Regions from separate parts of the Streptomyces olindensis genome, predicted to be linked through region 2. Evidence: riboswitches for the same ligand, from Rfam matches in the RefSeq annotation. Region 2 holds a riboswitch; each other region holds the start of a gene.
The links. Region 2 has a riboswitch for cyclic di-AMP ahead of ABZ948_RS18095 (M23 family metallopeptidase). Riboswitches for the same ligand answer to the same signal wherever they lie in the genome.

Region 1 (5,606 bases), on a different contig from region 2:
CACCGCGTCGCACAGTTCCACGAGCGCCGTCTTGGCGGTGCACTCCGGCAGCGGGGCCAGCGCCGAGCGGGCGTCCTCGGCGTAGCGGACGGTGTCCCTGCGGGCCTGGTCCAGCGCCGGGTGGGCGCGCAGCAGGCGCAGGGCCTCGGCGTGCCGGGCGTCGTCGGTGAGGTCGGAGTCGAGCAGCTCGCACAGGGCGATGTCGTCGGCGAGTCCGAGCCGGGCCGCCCGCTCGCGCAGCCGCAGCACCGGGAGCGTGGGGATGCCCTCGCGCAGGTCGGTGCCGGGGGTCTTGCCGGACTCGTGGGAGTCGGAGGCGATGTCCAGGACGTCGTCCGCGAGCTGGAAGGCGACGCCGAGACGCTCGCCGTACTGGGTCAGGACGTCCACGACCGTCTCGTCGGCGCCGGACATCATCGCGCCGAACCGGCACGAGACCGCCACCAGCGAGCCCGTCTTCCCGCCCAGCACGTCCAGGTAGTGCTCGACCGGGTCCCGGCCGTCCTGCGGACCGGCCGTCTCCAGGATCTGCCCGGTCACCAGCCGCTCGAACGCCTCTGCCTGCACCCGTACGGCCTCGGGACCGAGGTCGGCCAGGATGTGCGAGGCGCGGGCGAAGAGGAAGTCGCCGGTGAGGACCGCGACGGAGTTGCCCCAGCGGGCGTTCGCGCTCGCGACGCCGCGGCGCACGGCGGCCTCGTCCATCACGTCGTCGTGGTACAGCGTGGCGAGGTGGGTCAGCTCCACGACGACGGCCGAGGGCACGATCCCGGGCGCGTACCGGTCACCGAACTGGGCGGAGAGCATCACGAGCAGCGGCCGGAACCGCTTGCCGCCGGCCCGCACCAGGTGCTGGGCGGCCTCCGTGATGAAGGGCACCTCACTCTTGGTGGCCTCGAGCAAGCCTTCCTCGACAGCCGCCAGCCCGGCCTGGACATCGGCTTCCAGAGCCTGGTCCCGCACGCTCAGCCCGAACGGCCCGACGTCGGTCACGAGGGGTCTCCTGTCTGCTGGTGTCTGCCGGTGATCACACGGATTGTCGATAGGTCGCTGCCATCACTCGAGTCAGCGTATCCGGTCACGTTTCGATCACCGCCAGCGCCCATGGTTACAGGCCGGGCGGCAACAGACATTTATCGACTTTCCCGGAAGTAGCCGCTCATATGCGATTTGCCGTATTGGGTAAGCAAATTCCCCTTGCGGGATATTGCGCCCCAGGTCGTGATCAGTGAGTTGAATCACTTCTCCCTCTCGACAGCCGGACCCCGGCACCCTCCCGTACCCCCGTTCACCGAAAGCAAGTTGAGCCTTGGCTCCCGCAAAGGATCAAGCCGCTCATATCCCCCGACCAAGGTCAACAAGCTCGATATGTGACCCCGGTGCTTGTTCCCGACATGTGCTCTCGCATACGTTCCGGGCCTGTCCGGCGGACGCCGAATCCTGCCGCCGCCCGGACTCCCCACACACACCGACTCACTCACGCAGGGCAGGAGCGGGGGACCCAGGTAAGTCGCCGGTCCACGACGTGGAACGGCTCGGGGTGAAGCCGCGCACGGCAGCACAACGCCGTGCGCGGCCGGGCACCTCCCGGCCCGAACCCGACAGCTCACCTCGCAGGCGCCGGAGAGGAACATCGCCATGCCCGGACGAGGTAAGCACCGTCGCCCCAGAACCAGCCCGCTCACCCGAGGCGTCGTCGCCGCCGGCACCGGCGGGGCCGCCCTGACCCTCCCGCTGCTCGGCGCGACGCAGGCCAGTGCCGCCCAGCCGGCCCAGAGCGCGCCCGCCGCCCAGACCGCGCCCCAGGCGGCCCAGCCCGCCAAGTCCCTCACGTACACCGTGACCAAGGGCGACACGCTCTACCGCATCGCGGACAAGTACGACGTCTCGGGCGGCTGGAAGCAGCTCTACAAGGACAACCGCGCCGCCGTCGGCGACGACCCGCGGCTGATCCACCCGGGCCTGAAGCTGAAGGTGGAGACGACGAAGGCGGCCGCCGAGAAGAAGGCGACGCAGTCGTCCGCCCCGACCAAGCCGGCCGGCGGCATCACCAAGGCCACCCCGGCCGCCGCGAAGACCTACGCGAACAACCTCGACGGCTGGATCCGCGAGGCGCTGGACATCATGGCCCAGAAGGGCATCCCGGGGTCGTACGACGGCATCTACCGCAACATCATGCGCGAGTCGTCCGGCAACCCCCAGGCGATCAACAACTGGGACTCCAACGCCGCCAAGGGCACGCCCTCCAAGGGCCTGCTCCAGGTCATCGACCCGACCTTCGCCGCCTACCACGTGTCCGGCACCCCCTACGACCCGTTCGACCCCGTCGCCAACATCACGGCGGCCTGCAACTACGCGGCCGACCGCTACGGCTCGATCGACAACGTCTTCGGCCCGTACTGAGCCGTCCCGCCCAGCAGTCGCTCGAGGACGACGGCGATGCCGTCGTCCTCGTTCGACAGGGTGACCTCGTCGGCCACGGCCTTCAGTTCGGGATGCGCGTTGGCCATCGCGACGCCGTGGGCGGCCCAGTCGAACATCGGGATGTCGTTGGGCATGTCGCCGAAGGCGATCGTGTCCGCCGGCCGCAGCCCCAGGTGCTCGGCGGCCAGCGCCAGTCCCGTCGCCTTGGTGACGCCGCACGGCTGGAGCTCGACCGTGCCGGGCCCCGACATCGTCACCGTCGCCAGCGAGCCGACGACCGAGCGGGCCGTCGCCGCCAACTCGTCGTCCGTCAGGTAGGGGTGGCGCAGCAGCACCTTGCTGATGGGCTCGTCCCACAGCTCCTCACGCCGGTCGACCCGTACCGCGGGCAGTGTCGGGTGCGGCATGAGATAGCCCGGCTCGATCAGCGTGAGCCCGTCGACGCCGTCCTGGTCGACCGCCGCGTACACCTGCCCCACCTCGGCCTCGATCTTGCCGAGGGCGGTCTCCGCCAGTTCCCGGTCCAGGGTGATGGACCACAGCAGCCGGTCCGCGCCGGCGTCGTACACCTGCGCGCCCTGCCCGCACACCGCGAGCCCCGTGCAGCGCAGGTCGTCCAGGAGCGGCCGCACTCTCGGCGCCGGCCGGCCCGTCACCACGAGGTGCTGGGCACCGGCGTCCGCCACCCGCGCGAGCGCGGCGAGAGACCGGTCGGAGAGGGTGTCGTCGCCGCGCAGCAGCGTCCCGTCCAGGTCGGTGGCGATGAGTGAATATGCGATGGGTGCGGCCATGATCAGAGAATACGGACAGCGCGCCCCTTCGTTTCATCGCACGGCGCACGCCGATTGCCCGGTTGAAGGCCTCTGCACCAGTTGGCAACAACATGGTCCGCTACCTACCGTCGGGGCCGTCTCGGGCGGTACCTTCCAAGTGTCCAGGGGGGACTTGATCGGGGGGTCAGGTTGAGCAGTGGGCGCATTCGCGTGGCTGGGCCCGGGGAGCTCGGCGAGAGGGAGAGGGAGCGCTGGCGCGCGCTGCGCGCCGCCTCGGAGGCGCCGCGCAACCCTTTCATGGAACCGGAGTTCACCGACGCCGTCGGCCGCGTGCGGCCGCAGGCCCGGGTCGCGGTCGTGTACGAGGGGCGGGAGCCCGCCGGGTTCCTGCCGTACGAGCGCGGGCCGTTGGGGCAGGGCCGGGCGATCGGACTCGGCGTCTCGGACGTCCAGGGGGCGATCCTGCGGCCGGGGCTGGCCCTGGAGACCGGTGAACTGCTGCGGGCCTGCGCGCTGTCCAGCTTCGCCTTCGACAACCTGGAGGCCGAGCAGCGGCTGTTCGTCCGGTACGCGGCGGAGGAGCACGCCACCTACGTGGTCGACGTGGAGAAGGGCTACGAGACGTACGAGTCGGCGCTGCGTGCCCAGTCGCCGAAGTTCCTGAAGACCACGCTGGCCAAGGAGCGCAGGCTGGGCCGGCAGGCCGGCGAGGTGCGGTTCGTGTTCGACGAGCGCGACCCGGCCGCGCTGCGCACGCTCATGGAGTGGAAGTCGGCGCAGTACCGCAGGACGGGCCGCCGCGACCGGTTCGCCCAGGAGTGGATCACCCGGCTGGTGGGGCAGCTGGCCCGGACCCGGGCGCCGGAGTGCGGCGGCACGCTCTCCGTGCTGTACGCCGGCGAGCGGCCCGTCGCCGCGCACTTCGGGCTGCGCTCGGCGTCGGTGCTGGCCTGCTGGTTCCCGGCGTACGACCCGGAGTTCGCCAAGTACTCGCCGGGGCTGGTGCTGCACCTGCGCATGGCCGAGGCGGCGGCCGCCGAGGGCATCGGCCTGCTCGATCTCGGGCGGGGCGCGGCCGAGTACAAGGACGCGCTGAAGACGGGCGAACGGCCTGTGTACGAGGGCGCGGCGACGCGACCGGGGGCGGGCTCGGCGCTGCACTGGCTGAGCCGTGAGCCGGCGCGCCGCGCGCACCGTTTCGTCCGCAGCCGGCCGCGGCTCGCGTCGCTGGCCGCGCGGACCCTGAAGGGCGCGGCTCGGCTGCGCCGTACCTGAACACGAGTGGGGGGAGGGCGCATGGCTCGTTCGGCACGTGCGCGGGAGGAGATACGGCGGTTCCTGGACATCGGGGCGGTGCAGGTCGCCGAGCTGGACCTCGACGGTGACGGGGCGGTGCTCAGACCGGGCCCGGGGAGTCCGCCGGTGACGCACGGCGAGGTGTTCGTGCTGGTCCGGTGGGGTGGCCGGCCCGTGGGCACACTGCTCGGCCGGGTGCCGGAGGGGGTGGATCCGAAGGCCGTGCTCGGGAAACGGGCGCGGGCGGAGTTCGCGCCGGCCGTCGTGGCGGAGCCCGGGGAGCCGCCGTTCACGAGTGTCGTCGTCGCCACCCGGGAGCGCGCCGGGCAGCTCGCCCGCGCGCTGGACTCGCTGCTGGCGCAGGACCATCCGCGGTTCGAGATCGTCGTCGTCGACAACGCGCCCGTGACGAGCGAGACGCGGGAGCTGGTCGAGCGGAAGTACGCCGAGCGCGTGCGGTACGTGTGCGAGCCGGTGCCCGGCCTGGCGGTCGCCCACAACACCGGCCTCGCGGCGGTGCGGGGCGAGGTGGTCGCCTTCACCGACGACGACGTGGTCGCCGACCCGCGCTGGCTGACCGAGCTGACCGCGCCCTTCGCCGCCGACGCCGGACTCGGGTGCAGCACCGGGCTGATCCTGCCCGCGCGGCTGACGACCCCGGCCCAGGTGCTGCTGGAGAGCCACGGCGGCTTCGCGAAAGGCTTCACTCCAAGGACGTACGACCCGGCGCACCCGCCGGACGACGAGCCGCTGTTCCCGTTCACGGCGGGGCGGTTCGGCTCGGGCGCCAACATGGCGTTCCGGACGCGGGTGCTGCGCTCCGTCGGCGGTTTCGACCCGGCCACCGGTGCCGGGACGGCCGCCCGGGGCGGCGACGACCTCTACGGCTTCGTCCGCGTCCTGGCCGACGGGCACCGACTGCGCTACACCCCGTACGCCCTCGTGTGGCACCACCACCGGGAGACCTGGCGGGACCTGGAGACGCAGGCCTACGGCTACGGCGCCGGACTCACCGCCTATCTCACGGCGGTGCTCGTGAACCGGCCCGCGCTGCTGCCGGCGTTCCTCGCGCGGCTGCCCCGCGGCCTCGCGCACGCCCGCGCGCTGACCGCC
Region 2 (5,606 bases):
TGCGGCTGTTCATCTATCTCATCCTGGGACACGTCTTCGCCGCGTTCATCTACCTGCTGTTCGAGGTGGGTGCCAAGTAGCCCCCCCGGCGGCGCCTCAGTCGAGGAGCCGCTCGCGCAGCCGCTCCCGGGTCTCCGGGGCGAGCTTCAGCCCCTTCTCCAGGTAGGGGTCGACACCGCCCCAGGTCTCCTCGATGGTGTCGAAGGCGGCCGTGAGGTACTCGGCGCGCGCGTCGAACAGCGGGCTGAGCAGCTCCATGACCTCGGGGGAGTAGGCCGAGGCGTGGGAGCTGCTGCGGTGCACCTTGTAACGGCGGTGCTTGGCGTTGGACTTCAGGTAGTCCTCGACGATCGCCTCGCGCTCGACGCCCAGCGCGAGCAGCGTCACCGCGATGGACAGGCCCGCGCGGTCCTTGCCCGCCGCGCAGTGCATCAGCGCGGGGACGCTGTCCTCGGCGAGCGCGTGCAGCACGCGGGAGTGCTCGGCCGTGCGGCTTCCGATGATCATGCGGTACGAGGCGATCATGCGGTCCGCGCCCTTGCCGTCCGAGAGGATCGCGCGCAGCTGGTCCAGATCGCCGTCGCGGACCATCCGCCAGAACTCGGCGCCGTCGGCCGGGTCGCTCAGCGGCAGGTTCACATTGCGCACGCCCGGCAGCTCGACGTCCGGCCCCTCCAGCTTCTGGTCGGCCGCGTTGCGGAAGTCGAAGATCGTGTGCAGACCCAGGCCGGACAGGAAGGCGGCGTCCTCACCGGTCGCGTGGGCGAGGTGGCCGCTGCGGAACAGCACGCCCTGCCGCACCCGCCGTCCGTCCACGGTCGGCAAGCCGCCCACATCACGGAAGTTGCGCACTCCGGCCAGCTCGGGCTCGGTCGACGGGACCTGCTGCGTCACGAGGGCTCCTCCCCTTCGGCGCCGTCGGCGCGGCTCGTCGACGGGCACCACTCGACGATACGACATGCCTGCCTGGGGAAATGAGTTGTCCACAGGCGTTGCAGGGAGCCCCCCGAGCCCTTGATGATGTTGCGGCCTGGTCGCACCTGGTCGGGCTTGTTCGAATCTGTGAGGGCTTGATGCTGGAGATCTCCGAAGACGGACGTACGTGGGTGCTGTCGGGACCGGCCAGCAGCTACGCCGTCCACGTCACCGACCGGGACGAGTTGCTGCACCTCCACTGGGGCGCGCGGATCGGCCTCGCCGACGCCGAGGCCCTCGCCGTCCGGCCGCTGCCCGAGTACTGGCCCTTCGAGTCCCCGCTCGACGGGCGCGAGGAGTACCCGGTCGAGGGCGGCCCCCGGTTCGCCCGGCCCGCCCTGTCCGTGCGCACGCCCGAGCGGCGCGGTACCGAGTGGGTCCACGAGGGCCATGACGCCGAGGACGGTGAGCTGCGGCTCCGCTTCCGCGACGGCGACCTGGCCGTCACGCTGCACTACCGGATGCGCTCCTCGTCGGATGTCGTCGAGCGCTGGGTGACCCTGGAGAACCGGGGACCCGCCGTCGAGGTGCTGCGCGCCGACTCCGCCACCTGGACCCTGCCCGACCGCGACGCCTGGCGGCTGTCCCAGCTGCACGGCCGCTGGGGCGCCGAGTCCCGGCTGACGCGCTCCGCGCTCACCCACGGCGAGAAGGTCATCGGCAGCCGCCGCGGCCACACCTCCCACCAGCACCTGCCGTGGGTCGCGCTCGACACCGACGCGACCGAGGAGCGCGGCGAGGTCTACGGCTGCGCCCTGGGCTGGTCCGGGTCGTGGCGGATCGCCGTGGCCCAGCTCCCGGACGCGCGCGTGCAGATCACCGGCGGCGCCGGCCACGACGACTCGGGCCTGCTGATGCTGGGCACGGGGGAGTCGTACACGAGCCCCGTCTTCGCCGGGCTGTGGACCGACGGCGGATTCGGCGGGGCGAGCCGGGCCTGGCACGCCTACCAGCGGGCCCACGTGATCCCGGATGCCCACCAGGGCCGCCCGGTGCTGTTCAACTCCTGGGAGGCCACCGAGTTCGACATCTCCGAGGAGCAGCAGCGGGCGCTGGCCGAGCGGGCCGCCGCCATGGGCGTCGAGCTGTTCGTGGTCGACGACGGCTGGTTCGGGGCGCGCACCAGCGACCGGGCCGGGCTCGGCGACTGGACGCCCAACCCCGACCGCTTCCCCGGCGGGCTGAAGCCGCTCGCCGACCAGGTGCACGGGCTCGGCATGCAGTTCGGCATCTGGGTCGAGCCCGAGATGGTCAACCCGGACAGCGAGCTGTACAGGGCCCACCCCGACTGGGTGCAGTACCAACCGGGACGAAAGAGGACGGAGTTCCGCAATCAGCTCGTGCTGAACCTGGCCCGCGAGGACGTCCAGCAGTACCTGTGGGAGCAGCTCGACGGGCTCCTCTCCAGCGCCCCGATCGACTACGTCAAGTGGGACTTCAACCGCTGCTTCACCGACGCCGGCTGGCCGGACGACCCCTACCCGCAGCGGCTCTGGGTCGACCACGTGCACGCCCTGTACGCCCTGCTGGACCGCCTGCGGGCCGCCCACCCGGGCGTCGCCTTCGAGTCCTGCTCGGGCGGCGGCGGCCGGATCGACCTCGGGGTGCTGAGCCGCACGGACCAGGTGTGGACCTCCGACAACACCGACCCGCTCGACCGGCTCGCCATCCAGCACGGCTTCAGCCAGCTCCACCCCGCGCGCGTGATGGCCGCCTGGGTCACCGACAGCCCGAACGCCATGCTCAACCACCGGGCCAGCTCCCTGCGGTTCAGGTTCGTCAGCGCCATGGCCGGGGTGCTCGGGGTCGGCGGGGACCTCACGAAGTGGACGCCGGAGGAGCTCGCCGAGGCGAGGGAATGGGTGGAGCTCTACAAGGAGATCCGGCCCGTGGTGCAGCGCGGCGACCTCTACCGGCTGCGGCCCCCGGAGGGCGGCCTGAGCGCGGTGCAGTACGTCCTCGGCGACGAGACCGTGGTCCTCGCCTGGCTCCAGGCGCAGCGCTTCGGCGAGCCCGTGCCGGCGCTGCGGCTGCGGGGTCTCGACCCGACAGCGGTGTACGAATGCCTCGAAACGGGCGAAGTTCACCGGGGCGCCGTGCTGCTGCACCACGGGCTGCGGGTCGGCCTGCGCGGGGACCTGGATGCCACTGTCGTCCGTCTTAAGCGGAAGTAGTCGTTCTTGTCCGAATAGGTCGCTTCGGTCGTTTGGATATAACGTGCCCCGATCGTAAAGGAGATGGGGTCGGGGTGCGTGACCATCGTCATATTCGTGACGATCCGTTGTCGCCATGTTCACGTAATTCCGGCGTTATTCAGGGTCATTGCGGAAAACGGGAGATCGGCAATCCACGCTCGGTGACGGGAAATGTGGCGGCGCGTCAAGAAAAACGCCGTCACAGGCAACCGCAAGCTTGTCCCGTTGCGTCTTGGTCGCTTACGTTCCACACCAATCCGGACGGACGCCTAATCCTGCCGCCGCCCGGAGCCCGCACACACTGACCCGTGTACGGCAGGAGCGGGGGACCCACAGGTACGACGCCTGTTCCGGTTCCCGGAACGGCTTGGGGTTAAGCCACGCCTCGGCGCGGCCGGGCATCTCCAGCCCGCACCCGACAGCTCACCTCGTAGGCGCCGGAGAGGAATTCGCCATGCCCGCGAAGGGTAAGCACCGCCGCCCGAAGACCCAGCGTTTCACCCGCTCCATCGCCGTCGCCGGAACCGGCGGGGCCGCTCTCGCCCTTCCGCTCATGGGGGCCGCCGGCGCCCACGCCGCCACCCCGCAGTCGGCCCCGGAAAAGGCCGTCCAGTCCGCTCCGGCCGCCGAGAAGCAGGCCCCCGAAAAGGCCACCGGCGCGCGCACGTACACCGTGAAGGCCGGTGACTGTCTCGCGAAGATCGCCGACGAGCAGGACGTCAGCGGTGGCTGGAAGAAGCTCTACGCGGACAACCGTGACGCCGTCGGCGACGACCCGTCGCTGATCCACCCCGGCCTGAAGCTCTCGATCGGCAAGAAGGCGGCGGCGAGCGCGCCCGAGGCGCCGTCCGCGCCGAAGGCCTCGGCCGAGAAGCCGGCGAAGAAGTCCTCCGCGGCCGAGTCGCCCGCGAAGGCGGAGACCGCCGCGAAGCCGGCCGCGGCCAAGCCGGCCGCCGAGAGCAACGCCGGCGGCTACACCTCCCCGGTGGACGGCGCCACCGTCGGCACCCCGTACCGCATGTCCGGCAGCATGTGGTCCAGCGGCTACCACACCGGCGTCGACTTCGTCGTCCCGACCGGCACCTCCCTCAAGGCCGTCGGCGCGGGCACGGTCGTCTCCGCCGGCTGGGGCGGCGCGTACGGCAACCAGGTCGTCGTCAAGCTGAACGACGGCCACTACGCCCAGTACGCCCACCTGTCCCAGCTCTCCGTCTCGGCCGGCCAGACCGTGACCGCCGGCCAGCAGGTCGGCCTGTCCGGCGCGACCGGCAACGTCACCGGACCGCACCTGCACTTCGAGATCCGCACCGCGCCGGGCTACGGCTCGGACATCGACCCGGTCGCCTTCCTGCGCTCGCACGGCGTCTCCGTCGGCTGACCGACCGCACGACCACCTGCCTGACACGCGACCGTCGGCCGGACCCCGATCCCCGGGTCCGGCCGTCGGTGTGTCCGCCTGCCGACGGGCCCAAGGGATCGACAGCGGGCGGCAGTTGGGACACAGTGATCCCGTCGTGAGTGCAAGCGCTTTCTGAAGGAGCTGTGTCCCGTGCCGACCACCCGCAGAACGTTCGGAGCCCTGGCCGCCGGAGCGGCCCTCGCGGCCCTCGCCCCGACGACGGCCGCGCACGCCGCGCCCCGGCACCGCCGGCTCATCGCCCACGACGACTTCCGCCACGGACTCGGCCGGTGGGCGACCGAACTGCAGGACGGCGGCAGCGTCACCGCCTCGCGCGGCGTCCTGGAGATCGACGTGCCGAGCGGGGCGACGGTCTGGTTCAGGCAGCGGCTGGAGGGGCCGTACGTCCTCGGGTACACCGCCACCCCCGTCTCCGAGGGCGGGGTCAACGACCGCGTCTCCGACCTCAACAACTTCTGGAACGCCACCGACGTCCGCTCCCCGGAGGACCTCTTCGCGACGCCCCGCGGCGGGGCCCTCGACGAGTACGACCACCTCACGACGTACTACGCCGGCTACGGCGCCAACTACAACACCACGACCCGGCTGCGCCGTTACGTCGGCGAGCCCGGCGTCCGCCCCCTGGTCTTCGACTACGCCGAGCCGCTGCTGGTCCCGAACGAGCCGAACCGGGTCCGGATCGTCTCCGACGGCTCCACGGTCAGGTGGTGGAACAACGGGCGGCTCGTCTTCGACCACACCGACCCGCGGCCCTACACCGGCGGCCACTTCGCCTTCCGGACGGTGTGGAGCCATTTCCGGATCACGGACTTCCGGGTCTGGCGGCTTGCCCCGAAACATCCCTGACGGGCCGCCTATTCCTCAGTTGGCGAACACTTTAGGAGTGGCTTATCTCACCGCCCGTCAACCCTTTCCTACGGTCGCGTAGGTCACATTCGAGGGTGAATCATGAACGGCTGTGGCAGACGATTCGAAGAGTGACAGCAGAGCAGTGATCGGGTCGTACGTGGCGGTGG
Region 3 (5,606 bases), on a different contig from region 2:
CACCCTGCCGGTGGAGTTCACACCGGCATGACAGCCCGCCCTCACCACTGGGGCGAACGGCTAAACATGACACGCCGTCAGACCTGTGATCTTCACGTGATCTGCGCGGCATGAACTTGTGACAAGTGATCGTCTGCCGATACGTTCACCCATCAGCGCGGCCGGGCCTCTGCGCCGCGCCGGTCACTGCTGTCTCGCGAAAGGTCTCCGTATGCTCTCCGGGAACGGTCGGCACCGTCGCCCCCGCCAGGCTCCGGCTCTCCTCGTCGCGGCCGGAGTGACCGGCTCCGCCATCGCGATCCCGCTCCTCGGGGCCTCCGGTGCCAGTGCGGCCGACGGCACGACCTGGGACCGGGTCGCGGACTGCGAGACCGGCGGCGCCTGGAGTCAGAACAGCGGCAACGGCTACTACGGCGGCCTCGCGCTCTCCCAGGAGGACTGGGAGAACCACGGCGGTCTCGACTACGCCGCGAGTGCCGACCTGGCCAGCCGCGCCCAGCAGATCGCCGTGGCCGAGAGAATCCTCGCCGACCAGGGGGTCGGCGCCTGGCGCACCTGCGGACTGCTCTCCGGCCTCCAGCAGGACTCGAAGTCGGGTGCATCCGACTCATCCGACTCGTCCGATCCGACCGACTCGCCGGGATTGCTCGACTCCTCCGATTCGACCTCCTCGTCGGCCGACTCGTCGACTCCTTCCTCGTCCCCTTCGACGTCCGAGTCCCCTGACGCGCCGTCGACGTCGAAGGACGAACCGGCTGACTCCGACAAGTCGTCCGATTCCGGAGAGTCCGCGTCCCAGGGCCGGGAGCCTGACAGCTCCCCCTCGGCCACGTCCGGAAGCGGCGAGTCCGACAATTCGCGGCAGGACGGCACCTCTTCGGCGCTGACCGACACCGGCTCCGGCCGCCACCGCGGCCCCAGCGCCGATGAGAACACCGAGCCCGCCGACGGCCGTGCGAACGAGTCCACGGGCCGGCACGCCTCGCGCGGCGACGACGCGTCCCGCGACGCCACGGACGGCTCCTACACCGTCCGCGTCGGCGACAGCCTCTGGTCCATCGCCGACTCCCTTGACCTCAGCGGCGGATGGCACGCGCTCTACGCCGGCAACAAGGACGCCGTCGGCACCGACCCGAACCTCATCCGCCCCGGTCAGAGGCTCACAGTAGGGGCCGAAGCGGACGAGGAGTAGTCGGTGGGGCAGAGCGGAAACCGCGGCGGAAGTCGCCCCGAAACCGCGCGAGTTCGCGTCATGTTTCGCGGTGAATGTCCCGTATAAGTGCGGTGAGAGATAGATCTCAGAAGCCCTGATCGTCTTTGAAATTCCGTCGATCGCGTGTCTACGGTCATGACCGCTCGCCACCGCGAGCCCCGGCTGCCGCAACGCCGAATCCTGCCAGCGGCCGCACGGGAACAGTCGTCGCGTCAAGCGCCGTAGGCAGGAGCGGGGGACCCAAGGTAGGTGCCCGACCGGACAGTTGTGCCGGACGGGCTTGGGGTGAAGCCGCGTCCCGGGAGGGGCGCGGCCGGGCAACTCAACCGGCCCGAACCCGACAGCTCACCTCGCAGGCGTCGGTGAGGGGATCCATCCATGCTGTTTTCCGGCAAGGGCAAGCACCGTCGTCCGTCCAAGGCCACTCGCGCCATCGCCGTCGCCGGTGTCGCCGGCGCCGCCGTCGCCGCCCCGCTGATGGCGGCCGGCAACGCCTCCGCCGCCACCGCCTCCGAGTGGGACGCCGTGGCCCAGTGCGAGTCCGGCGGCAACTGGTCCATCAACACCGGCAACGGCTACTACGGCGGCCTGCAGTTCTCCGCCTCCACCTGGTCCGGCTACGGCGGCACCAAGTACGCCTCCACCGCCGACCAGGCCACCAAGGCCCAGCAGATCGAGATCGCCGAGAAGGTCCTGGCGAGCCAGGGCAAGGGTGCCTGGCCGGTCTGCGGCAAGGGCCTGTCGAGCGCCGGCTACACCGGCGGCGGCTCCTCGAGCGACTCCGGCAGCTCCGCGCAGCAGAGCACCGAGACCCGCGAGACCCAGCAGCAGCCGGCCTCCCGCTCCGACGAGCGCCCGGCCGCGAAGAAGACCGTCACCACCCCGACCGGCAAGAAGGTCAAGAAGGGCGATGGCGAGTACAAGGTCGTCAAGGGCGACACCCTCAGCTCCATCGCCGCGGAGAAGAAGGTCAAGGGCGGCTGGGAGAAGCTCTACGAGCTGAACAAGGACATCGTCGAGGACGCCAACCTCATCTACCCGGGCCAGCAGCTGCACCTGAAGTAAGCAGCGGCCCGCCCGTCCCCAGGGGGCGGCCCGCCCGCCCCCCACAGGGCCGCCCGCCCGCCCCCACGGGCACGGCCCACCCCCGTCCCCACGGGCTCCCCGCCCCGGCGCGTGTTCCCCCGTACGCGCCGGGGCGGGGTTTTTTCCGCCGGGCTTTGCGCTTCGGCTTTGTTCCGTTCGGAAACAATTTACTCTCGGTTCTGTCCATGGGGTGGGCGACCCGGTGGCCGATCGCCCGGAGCCGGTTAGGCTCATGTCGCGAGCCACCGGCCCGCACCTCGCCGGGTCCACGCGACCCGCGTCACCGCGTCACATGAAGAAGGAGATGCTCGTGCCGTCCATCGACGTCGTCGTAGCCCGGGAAATCCTGGACTCCCGAGGCAACCCCACGGTCGAGGTCGAGGTCGGCCTCGACGACGGCAGCACCGGTCGTGCCGCCGTCCCGTCCGGCGCCTCCACGGGCGCCTTCGAGGCCATCGAGCTCCGCGACGGCGACTCGAACCGCTACCTCGGCAAGGGTGTGGAGAAGGCCGTCCTCGCGGTCATCGAGCAGATCGGCCCGGAGCTCGTCGGCTATGACGCCACCGAGCAGCGCCTGATCGACCAGGCCATGTTCGACCTGGACGCCACCGACAACAAGGGCTCCCTCGGCGCCAACGCCATCCTCGGCGTCTCGCTCGCCGTCGCCCACGCCGCCTCCGAGGCCAGCGACCTCCCCCTCTTCCGCTACCTGGGCGGCCCGAACGCGCACCTGCTGCCGGTGCCGATGATGAACATCCTGAACGGTGGCTCGCACGCCGACTCCAACGTGGACATCCAGGAGTTCATGATCGCCCCGATCGGCGCGGAGTCCTTCTCCGAGGCCCTGCGCTGGGGCGCCGAGGTCTACCACACGCTGAAGAAGGTCCTGAAGAGCAAGGGCCTGGCCACCGGCCTCGGCGACGAGGGCGGCTTCGCCCCGAACCTCGGCTCCAACCGCGAGGCCCTCGACCTCATCCTCGAGGCCATCAAGGAGGCCGGCTACACCCCCGGCGAGCAGATCGCCCTGGCGCTCGACGTCGCCGCGTCCGAGTTCTACAAGGACGGCTCCTACACCTTCGAGGGCAAGAGCCGCTCGGCCGCCGAGATGACCGAGTACTACGCGGAGCTGGTCGAGGCGTACCCGCTGGTCTCCATCGAGGACCCGCTGTTCGAGGACGACTGGGAGGGCTGGAAGACCATCACCGACAAGCTCGGTGACAAGGTCCAGCTCGTCGGCGACGACCTGTTCGTCACCAACCCCGAGCGCCTCGCCCGCGGCATCGAGGAGGGCGCGGCCAACGCGCTCCTGGTCAAGGTCAACCAGATCGGTTCGCTCACCGAGACCCTGGACGCCGTGGAGCTGGCCCAGCGCAACGGCTTCAAGTGCATGATGTCCCACCGCTCCGGCGAGACCGAGGACGTCACCATCGCCGACCTGGCCGTCGCCACCAACTGCGGCCAGATCAAGACCGGCGCCCCGGCCCGCTCCGAGCGCGTCGCCAAGTACAACCAGCTGCTGCGCATCGAGGAGATCCTCGACGACGCCGCGGTGTACGCCGGCCGCTCGGCCTTCCCGCGCTTCAAGGGCTGATCGCCGAAAGGCCCGACTCGTAAGAGGCAGCGTCGTACGTACGTCCCCGTACCCGGTCCCGTACCGTGTCCGGGGACGTACGCGCGTATGACGGCGGAGCGGGAGGCGGACGCACATGGCCGTGAAGGACCGGGACCGGTTCTCCACCGCGACCAGGATCCGGCTGCTCGGCGAGCAGACCGCGGCCCGGGTCTACCGCTCCCAGACCAAGCGGCAGGCCCGCCGCTCCCGGCTGACCGGCCGGGCCGCGCTGCTCGCGCTGGTGATGTGCTCGCTGATCGTGGCGCTGGCCTACCCGATGCGGGAGTACGTCTCCCAGCGCGCCGAGATCGACGACCTGCAGCGCGAGCAGCAGCAGGCCCGCCAGCGCGTCGAACGACTGCGCGACATGAAGGCGCGCTGGCAGGACGACGCCTACGCCGAGCAGCAGATCCGGCAGCGGTTGCACTACGTCATGCCGGGGGAGACGGGGTTCATCGTCGTCGACCCGCACGCGGCGAAGCAGTCGCGCGCCGACCTCGGGGCGGCCGACCGCCCCTGGTACTCGAACATCTGGGACGGGGTCGACAAGTCCGACGCCTCCGACCAGTAAATGTGACCCCAGAGAAAGACAGCCTGAAGACAGTCATGGAAACGCCCCCGCCGACCACTCCGCGCACCGAGCCCACCGACGCGGACGTCGAGGCCTTCAAGCAGCAGCTCGGTCGGCCCCCGCGCGGCCTGCGGGCCATCGCGCACCGCTGCCCCTGCGGACAGCCCGACGTCGTCGAGACGGCCCCGCGGCTGCCGGACGGCACGCCGTTCCCCACGCTGTACTACCTGACGTGCCCGAAGGCGAACTCGGCCATCGGCACGCTGGAGGCGAACGGCGTGATGAAGGAGATGACCGAGCGGCTGGCCTCGGACCCGGAGCTGGCGGCCTCCTACCGGGCGGCGCACGAGGACTACATCCGGCGCCGTGACGAGATCGAGGAGCTGAAGAACTTCCCGAGCGCCGGCGGCATGCCGGACCGGGTGAAGTGCCTGCACGTGCTGGTGGCGCACTCGCTGGCCGCGGGTCCCGGGGTGAACCCGCTGGGCGACGAGGCGCTGGCCATGCTGCCGGAGTGGTGGCGCAAGGGCGCCTGTGTGACGACCGCCGAGGAGGACGCCCAGTGACCCGTGTCGCCGCCGTGGACTGCGGTACGAACTCCATCCGCCTCCTGGTCGCCGACGCCGACCCGGCGACCGGTGAGCTGACCGACCTGGACCGCCGGATGACGATCGTCCGGCTCGGGCAGGGCGTCGACCGCACCGGCCGGCTCGCGCCCGAGGCGCTGCAGCGGACCTTCGCGGCGTGCCGCGAGTACGCCGCGATCGTCAAGGAGCACGGGGCGGAGCGGCTGCGGTTCGTGGCGACCTCCGCCTCCCGGGACGCCGAGAACCGGGACGAGTTCGTGCGCGGCGTGCTGGACATCCTGGGCGTCGAGCCCGAGGTGATCTCCGGGGACCAGGAGGCCGAGTTCTCCTTCACCGGCGCCACCAAGGAGCTGGCCGGGCGCGACCACCTGCCCAAGCCCTACCTGGTGGTGGACATCGGCGGCGGCTCGACCGAGTTCGTCGTCGGCGACGACCACGTCCGGGCGGCCCGGTCGGTGGACATCGGCTGCGTCCGCATGACCGAGCGGCACCTGGTCCGGGACGGCGTGGTGAGCGACCCCCCGACCGAGGAGCAGA
Region 4 (5,606 bases), on a different contig from region 2:
GGCGGCGGGCGGGTCGTCGTTGCCCAGCGAGCCGAAGTTGCCGTGGCCGTCGACCAGGGGGACGCGCATCGAGAAGGGCTGGGCCATGCGCACCAGGGCGTCGTAGATCGACGCGTCGCCGTGCGGGTGCAGCTTGCCCATCACCTCGCCGACGACACGGGCGCACTTCACGTAGCCCCGCTCGGGGCGCAGGCCCATCTCGTTCATCTGGTAGACGATGCGGCGGTGCACCGGCTTGAGGCCGTCACGGGCGTCCGGCAGGGCGCGGGAGTAGATGACCGAGTACGCGTACTCGAGGAAGGAGCCCTGCATCTCGTCGACGACGTCGATGTCGAGGATCCTCTCCTCGTACGAGTCGTCGGGCGGCGGGGTCTTCGTGCTGCGGCGGGCCATCGCTGCCGGCTCCTTGCTGAAGCGTGAACGAGATCTGACGCCGACCATTGTGGACCGCCGCACTGACAACCGGGACCAGGACCCGTCCTCCGGCCGCCGCACCCCGTCCGGCACCCGTCACCGGTCACGCTCTCCGCGTACCCCGCCCGGGAACTTCACCAGCGGTTCGCACGCTTGCATACAGTGGCAGGACCGGCAGGAATCCGCGGTTGTGAAGACCGCTCCGCGATCGAAGGGACGTACATGCCCATGGGTCACACGGCCACAGCCCAGGCAGGCTCCGGGGGCCTGACAGCGACCGAGCACCGCCTGGCCAACGGCCTGCGCGTGGTGCTCTCCGAGGACCACCTGACCCCGGTCGCGGCGGTGTGCCTCTGGTACGACGTCGGCTCGCGCCACGAAGTCAAGGGCCGTACCGGCCTGGCTCACCTTTTCGAGCACTTGATGTTCCAGGGTTCCGCCCAGGTGAAGGGCAACGGCCACTTCGAGCTCGTCCAGGGCGCGGGCGGCTCGCTGAACGGCACCACCAGCTTCGAGCGGACCAACTATTTCGAGACCATGCCCGCCCACCAGCTGGAGCTCGCCCTCTGGCTGGAGGCCGACCGCATGGGCTCCCTGCTCTCCGCCCTCGACGACGAGTCGATGGAGAACCAGCGGGACGTGGTCAAGAACGAGCGCCGCCAGCGCTACGACAACGTCCCCTACGGCACCGCCTTCGAGAAGCTGACCGCCCTCGCCTACCCGGAGGGCCACCCCTACCACCACACCCCGATCGGTTCGATGGCCGACCTGGACGCGGCGACCCTGGAGGACGCGCGGGCCTTCTTCCGTACCTATTACGCGCCGAACAACGCCGTCCTCTCCGTGGTCGGCGACATCGACCCGGAGCAGACCCTGGCCTGGATCGAGAAGTACTTCGGCTCCATCCCCGGTCACGACGGCAAGCCCGCCCCGCGCGACGGCTCGCTGCCGGAGATCATCGGCGAGCAGCTGCGGGAGGTCGTCGAGGAGGAGGTCCCGGCCCGCGCCCTGATGGCCGCCTACCGCCTGCCGCACGACGGCACGCGCGCGTGCGACGCGGCCGACCTGGCCCTCACCGTCCTCGGCGGCGGCGAGTCCTCCCGCCTCTACAACCGTCTGGTGCGCCGGGACCGTACGGCCGTCGCCGCGGGCTTCGGCCTGCTGCGGCTCGCCGGGGCGCCCTCCCTGGGATGGCTGGACGTGAAGACCTCCGGTGACGTGGAGGTGCCGGTCATCGAGACCGCCATCGACGAGGAGCTCGCCCGGTTCGCCGAGGAGGGCCCCACGGCCGAGGAGATGGAGCGCGCCCAGGCCCAGTTGGAGCGCGAGTGGCTGGACCGGCTCGGCACGGTCGCGGGCCGCGCCGACGAACTGTGCCGGTACGCCGTGCTGTTCGGCGACCCGCAGCTCGCCCTGACCGCCGTCCAGCGCGTGCTGGAGGTCACGGCGGAGGAGGTCCAGGAGGTCGCCAAGGCCCGCCTGCGCCCCGACAACCGCGCGGTGCTCGTCTACGAGCCCGTCGCCGACGAGACCGACGAAGCCGAGGACACCGCAGCCGCGGCCGGCGACGAGAACGAGGAGGCGGCCAAGTGACCGAGCTCGCCACGATGGACTTCCACCCCCGGCCCCAGGCGGGCGACGCCAAGCCGTGGGCCTTCCCGGCCCCCGAGCGCGGCACGCTCGACAACGGCCTGACGGTGCTGCGCTGCCACCGCCCCGGCCAGCAGGTCGTCGCCGTGGAGGTGCTGCTGGACGCGCCCCTGGACGCCGAGCCGGCCGGCCTCGACGGCGTGGCCACGATCATGGCCCGGGCCTTCTCCGAGGGCACCGACAAGCACACCGCCGAGGAGTTCGCCGCCGAGCTGGAGCGCGCCGGCGCCACCCTCGACGCGCACGCCGACCACCCGGGTGTCCGGCTGAGCCTGGAGGTGCCGGCCTCCCGGCTCGCCAAGGGGCTCGGCCTGATCGCCGACGCCCTCAGGGCGCCCGCCTTCGCCGACAGCGAGGTCGAACGGCTGGTCCGCAATCGCCTCGACGAGATCCCGCACGAGCTGGCCAACCCCTCCCGCCGCGCGGCCAGGGAGCTCTCCAAGGAGCTGTTCCCCGCCGACTCGCGCATGTCGCGCCCCCGGCAGGGCACCGAGGAGACGGTCGCCGCGATCGACTCCACGGCCGTGCGCGGCTTCTACGAGAAGCACGTCCGGCCCGCCACGGCCACCGCCGTGGTCGTCGGCGACCTCACCGGCATCGACCTCGACACCCTGCTCGGCGACACGCTGGGCACCTGGACCGGCTCCTCGGCCGAGCCCCGGCCGGTGCCGCCGGTGACCGCCGACGACACGGGCCGCGTCGTCATCGTGGACCGCCCGGGCGCCGTCCAGACGCAGCTCCTGATCGGCCGCGTCGGCCCCGACCGGCACGACCGCGTGTGGCCCGCCCAGGTGCTCGGCACGTACTGCCTCGGCGGCACCCTCACCTCGCGCCTGGACCGCGTCCTGCGCGAGGAGAAGGGCTACACCTACGGGGTGCGCTCCTTCGCCCAGGTCCTCAGGTCCGCCCCGGACGGCACCGGTGCCGCGATGCTCGCCATCAGCGGTTCCGTGGACACCCCCAACACCGGCCCCGCCCTCCAGGACCTCTGGACGGTGCTGCGCACCCTCGCCGCCGAGGGGCTCACCGACGCCGAGCGGGACGTCGCCGTGCAGAACCTGGTCGGCGTCGCGCCGCTCAAGTACGAGACCGCGGCGGCCGTCGCGAGCACCCTGGCCGACCAGGTCGAGCAGCACCTGCCCGACGACTACCAGGCCACGCTGTACCGGCAGCTCGCCGCGACCGGCACCGTGGAGGCCACCGCGGCGGCCGTCAGCGCCTTCCCGGTGGACCGTATGGTGACCGTGCTCGTGGGTGACGCGGCGCAGATCAAGGGCCCGGTGGAGGCCCTCGGCATCGGCGAAGTCACGGTCGTCGCCGCCGAGTAGGGCACGCGCGCGAGGAGCCCTGGTTGTCTTCCTAAGGCACCAGGGCTCCTTTATGCCCGAATTGGTACGGAGGTTGCCTGTCTGCCCTGTGGGATGCGCTACAAAACGGCGGATCCGTTTGGGAATTGAAAGTGGCCCCGCTTAGCGTCGTCCGGGCTGTTCGTCAGGCAGTGCGCCGCACCCGCGGCACCGGACAGTCATCGCCGAGTCCCCGTACGGCGCGAGCCAGGGGAGCCGGGGACCCAACCGCAGTCCCTGGGGTGAATCGGACGCCCGCGCGAGCCGCGAGGGGGTCCGTAGGAGACCTTCCTGCTCCGAACCCGTCAGCTAACCCGGTAGGCGAGAAGGAAGGAAAGGACCAGGCACTCCATGGCGTTCACCCGCGCCACCGGGAAGCATCGTCGTCCCAGCAGGATCCACCGCGGCACGGCCCGCGCGGCGGGGGTCGCGGCCCTCGCCACCACCGGCGTCATCGGCACCGTGGCCGCTCCGGCCGCCTTCGCCGCCGAGCCCGCCCCCGAGCAGACCGGCCTCACCCCCGTCGTCACCATGGGCGACACCGTGGCCCAGCAGATCGACGCCCAGGCCGTCGCGCAGAAGCACGCGGCCGAGGAGGCCGCCGCCAAGAAGAAGGCCGAGGAGGCCGCGCGTGAGCGGGCCGCCGAGGCGGCGAAGAAGGCCAAGAAGGCGGCCGAGGAGGCCCGCGAGGCCAAGGAGCGCGCCGCCCGCGAGGCCGAGCGCAAGCGCCTCAACAGCTTCGTCTCGCCGATCCCGGGCTCCTACGTCTCCACCGGCTACAAGGCCGGCGGCGCCGTCTGGTCCTCCGGCAGCCACACCGGCATCGACTTTCACGCCGCCAGCGGCACCTCCGTCCACTCGGTCGGCATGGGCACGGTCGTCGAGGCGGGCTGGGGCGGCGCCTACGGCAACCAGGTCGTGATCAAGATGAACGACGGGACGTACACCCAGTACGGCCACCTGTCGTCCATCGGCGTCTCGGTGGGCCAGCAGGTCACGCCCGGCCAGCAGATCGGCCTGTCCGGCGCGACCGGCAACGTCACCGGCGCGCACCTGCACTTCGAGGCCCGGACGAGCCCCGAGTACGGCTCGGACATCGACCCCCTCGCCTACCTCCGCTCGCACGGCGTGAACGTCTGACGGCACCCGCCCGCTCCCCGAGGCCCCGGCTCACCGAGCCGGGGCTTTCGGCGTTTACGGCGGCCGACTGTCCAAAAAATATCCATGGATTCCGGGCTGCCGTCGGAAATTCCGGCTCATTGCAATAGAGTCACGGACACGCGTCACTCGTCGACGTTTCACGGGGATTAAACGGAGGTCGGTCATGCGTATTCCCGCGCACTCGGTGTGCACGGCCATCCGGGACGACATCGTCGCGGGTGTCTACGAACGCGGCAGCCGGCTCACCGAGGAACTCCTGGCGCGCCGCTACGGCGTCTCGCGGGTGCCCGTCCGGGAGGCCCTGCGCACCCTGGAGGCCGAGGGCTTCGTGGTGACCCGGCGGCACGCGGGCGCGTGCGTCGCCGAACCCACCGAGCAGGAGGCCGCCGACCTGCTGGAGATGCGCATGCTGCTGGAGCCGCTCGGCGCCGCCCGCGCCGCCCAGCGCCGCACCGAGGCCCATCTGAAGGTCCTGCGCGGCCTGGTCCGGCTCGGCCAGGAGCGTGCCCGCCGGGGCAACAGCGACGACCTGCGCTCTCTGGGCGGCTGGTTCCACGAGACGCTCGCCCAGGCCTCCGGCAGCCCCGCGCTGACGTCGGTGCTCACCCAGCTCCGGCACAAGATCGCCTGGATGTACACCGTGGAAGCACCCGCCGGTCCCGTGGAGTCCTGGAGCGAGCACGGCGCGATCGTGGACGCGGTGGCGCGCGGTGACAGCGAGCGCGCGCGGGCGGTCACGGCGCTGCACACCGAGCGCGCGACGGCCGCCCACCGGCTCCGTTTCGGCTCCGCCGGGGAGCGCGCCGACCGTGTGAGGAACTCGCAACATCCCGTAAACACGGCGAGCCTGCGGCATTAACACGGGAGCCGTATACAAAGAGTGGCTAATTCGCGGGGGTTTATTTCTGCTGCCCCCGAACGGAAATTCCGCGCCCTCTGGGAGCTCCTCCTGGACGGGAATTGCGCGACCCGGGGCCGGGGAAAAGCGAAGGGCCCGCCCGGAAAACCGGACGGACCCTTCAGGAGCGCCGGATC

Region 1: it holds a riboswitch for cyclic di-AMP, as region 2 does, so the genes downstream of both, ABZ948_RS06690 (LysM peptidoglycan-binding domain-containing protein) here and ABZ948_RS18095 (M23 family metallopeptidase) in region 2, are expected to answer to the same signal.
Region 3: it holds a riboswitch for cyclic di-AMP, as region 2 does, so the genes downstream of both, ABZ948_RS27255 (transglycosylase family protein) here and ABZ948_RS18095 (M23 family metallopeptidase) in region 2, are expected to answer to the same signal.
Region 4: it holds a riboswitch for cyclic di-AMP, as region 2 does, so the genes downstream of both, ABZ948_RS25065 (M23 family metallopeptidase) here and ABZ948_RS18095 (M23 family metallopeptidase) in region 2, are expected to answer to the same signal.

What each region holds. Positions count from the first base shown of each region.
Region 1 covers NZ_JBEYZD010000008.1:26,124-31,729, forward strand. The annotation lists gene ABZ948_RS06685 (polyprenyl synthetase family protein) at 1-993, opposite strand, end outside; cyclic di-AMP (ydaO/yuaA leader) riboswitch at 1,457-1,635, shown strand; gene ABZ948_RS06690 (LysM peptidoglycan-binding domain-containing protein) at 1,639-2,403, shown strand; gene ABZ948_RS06695 (HAD family hydrolase) at 2,367-3,215, opposite strand; gene ABZ948_RS06700 (GNAT family N-acetyltransferase) at 3,402-4,472, shown strand; gene ABZ948_RS06705 (glycosyltransferase family 2 protein) at 4,494-5,606, shown strand, end outside.
Region 2 covers NZ_JBEYZD010000025.1:875-6,480, reverse strand. The annotation lists gene ABZ948_RS18110 (DUF6126 family protein) at 1-80, shown strand, start outside; gene ABZ948_RS18105 (tyrosine-protein phosphatase) at 97-894, opposite strand; gene ABZ948_RS18100 (alpha-galactosidase) at 1,074-3,149, shown strand; cyclic di-AMP (ydaO/yuaA leader) riboswitch at 3,460-3,620, shown strand; gene ABZ948_RS18095 (M23 family metallopeptidase) at 3,625-4,548, shown strand; gene ABZ948_RS18090 (DUF6250 domain-containing protein) at 4,720-5,436, shown strand; gene ABZ948_RS18085 (SGNH/GDSL hydrolase family protein) at 5,582-5,606, shown strand, end outside.
Region 3 covers NZ_JBEYZD010000047.1:28,276-33,881, forward strand. The annotation lists gene ABZ948_RS27245 (cytochrome P450 family protein) at 1-31, shown strand, start outside; gene ABZ948_RS27250 (LysM peptidoglycan-binding domain-containing protein) at 212-1,192, shown strand; cyclic di-AMP (ydaO/yuaA leader) riboswitch at 1,421-1,587, shown strand; gene ABZ948_RS27255 (transglycosylase family protein) at 1,592-2,278, shown strand; gene eno (phosphopyruvate hydratase) at 2,610-3,890, shown strand; gene ABZ948_RS27265 (FtsB family cell division protein) at 4,006-4,482, shown strand; gene ABZ948_RS27270 (DUF501 domain-containing protein) at 4,518-5,048, shown strand; gene ABZ948_RS27275 (Ppx/GppA phosphatase family protein) at 5,045-5,606, shown strand, end outside.
Region 4 covers NZ_JBEYZD010000041.1:4,992-10,597, forward strand. The annotation lists gene ABZ948_RS25050 (DNA gyrase/topoisomerase IV subunit A) at 1-393, opposite strand, end outside; gene ABZ948_RS25055 (M16 family metallopeptidase) at 637-2,007, shown strand; gene ABZ948_RS25060 (M16 family metallopeptidase) at 2,004-3,392, shown strand; cyclic di-AMP (ydaO/yuaA leader) riboswitch at 3,584-3,748, shown strand; gene ABZ948_RS25065 (M23 family metallopeptidase) at 3,762-4,550, shown strand; gene ABZ948_RS25070 (GntR family transcriptional regulator) at 4,735-5,430, shown strand.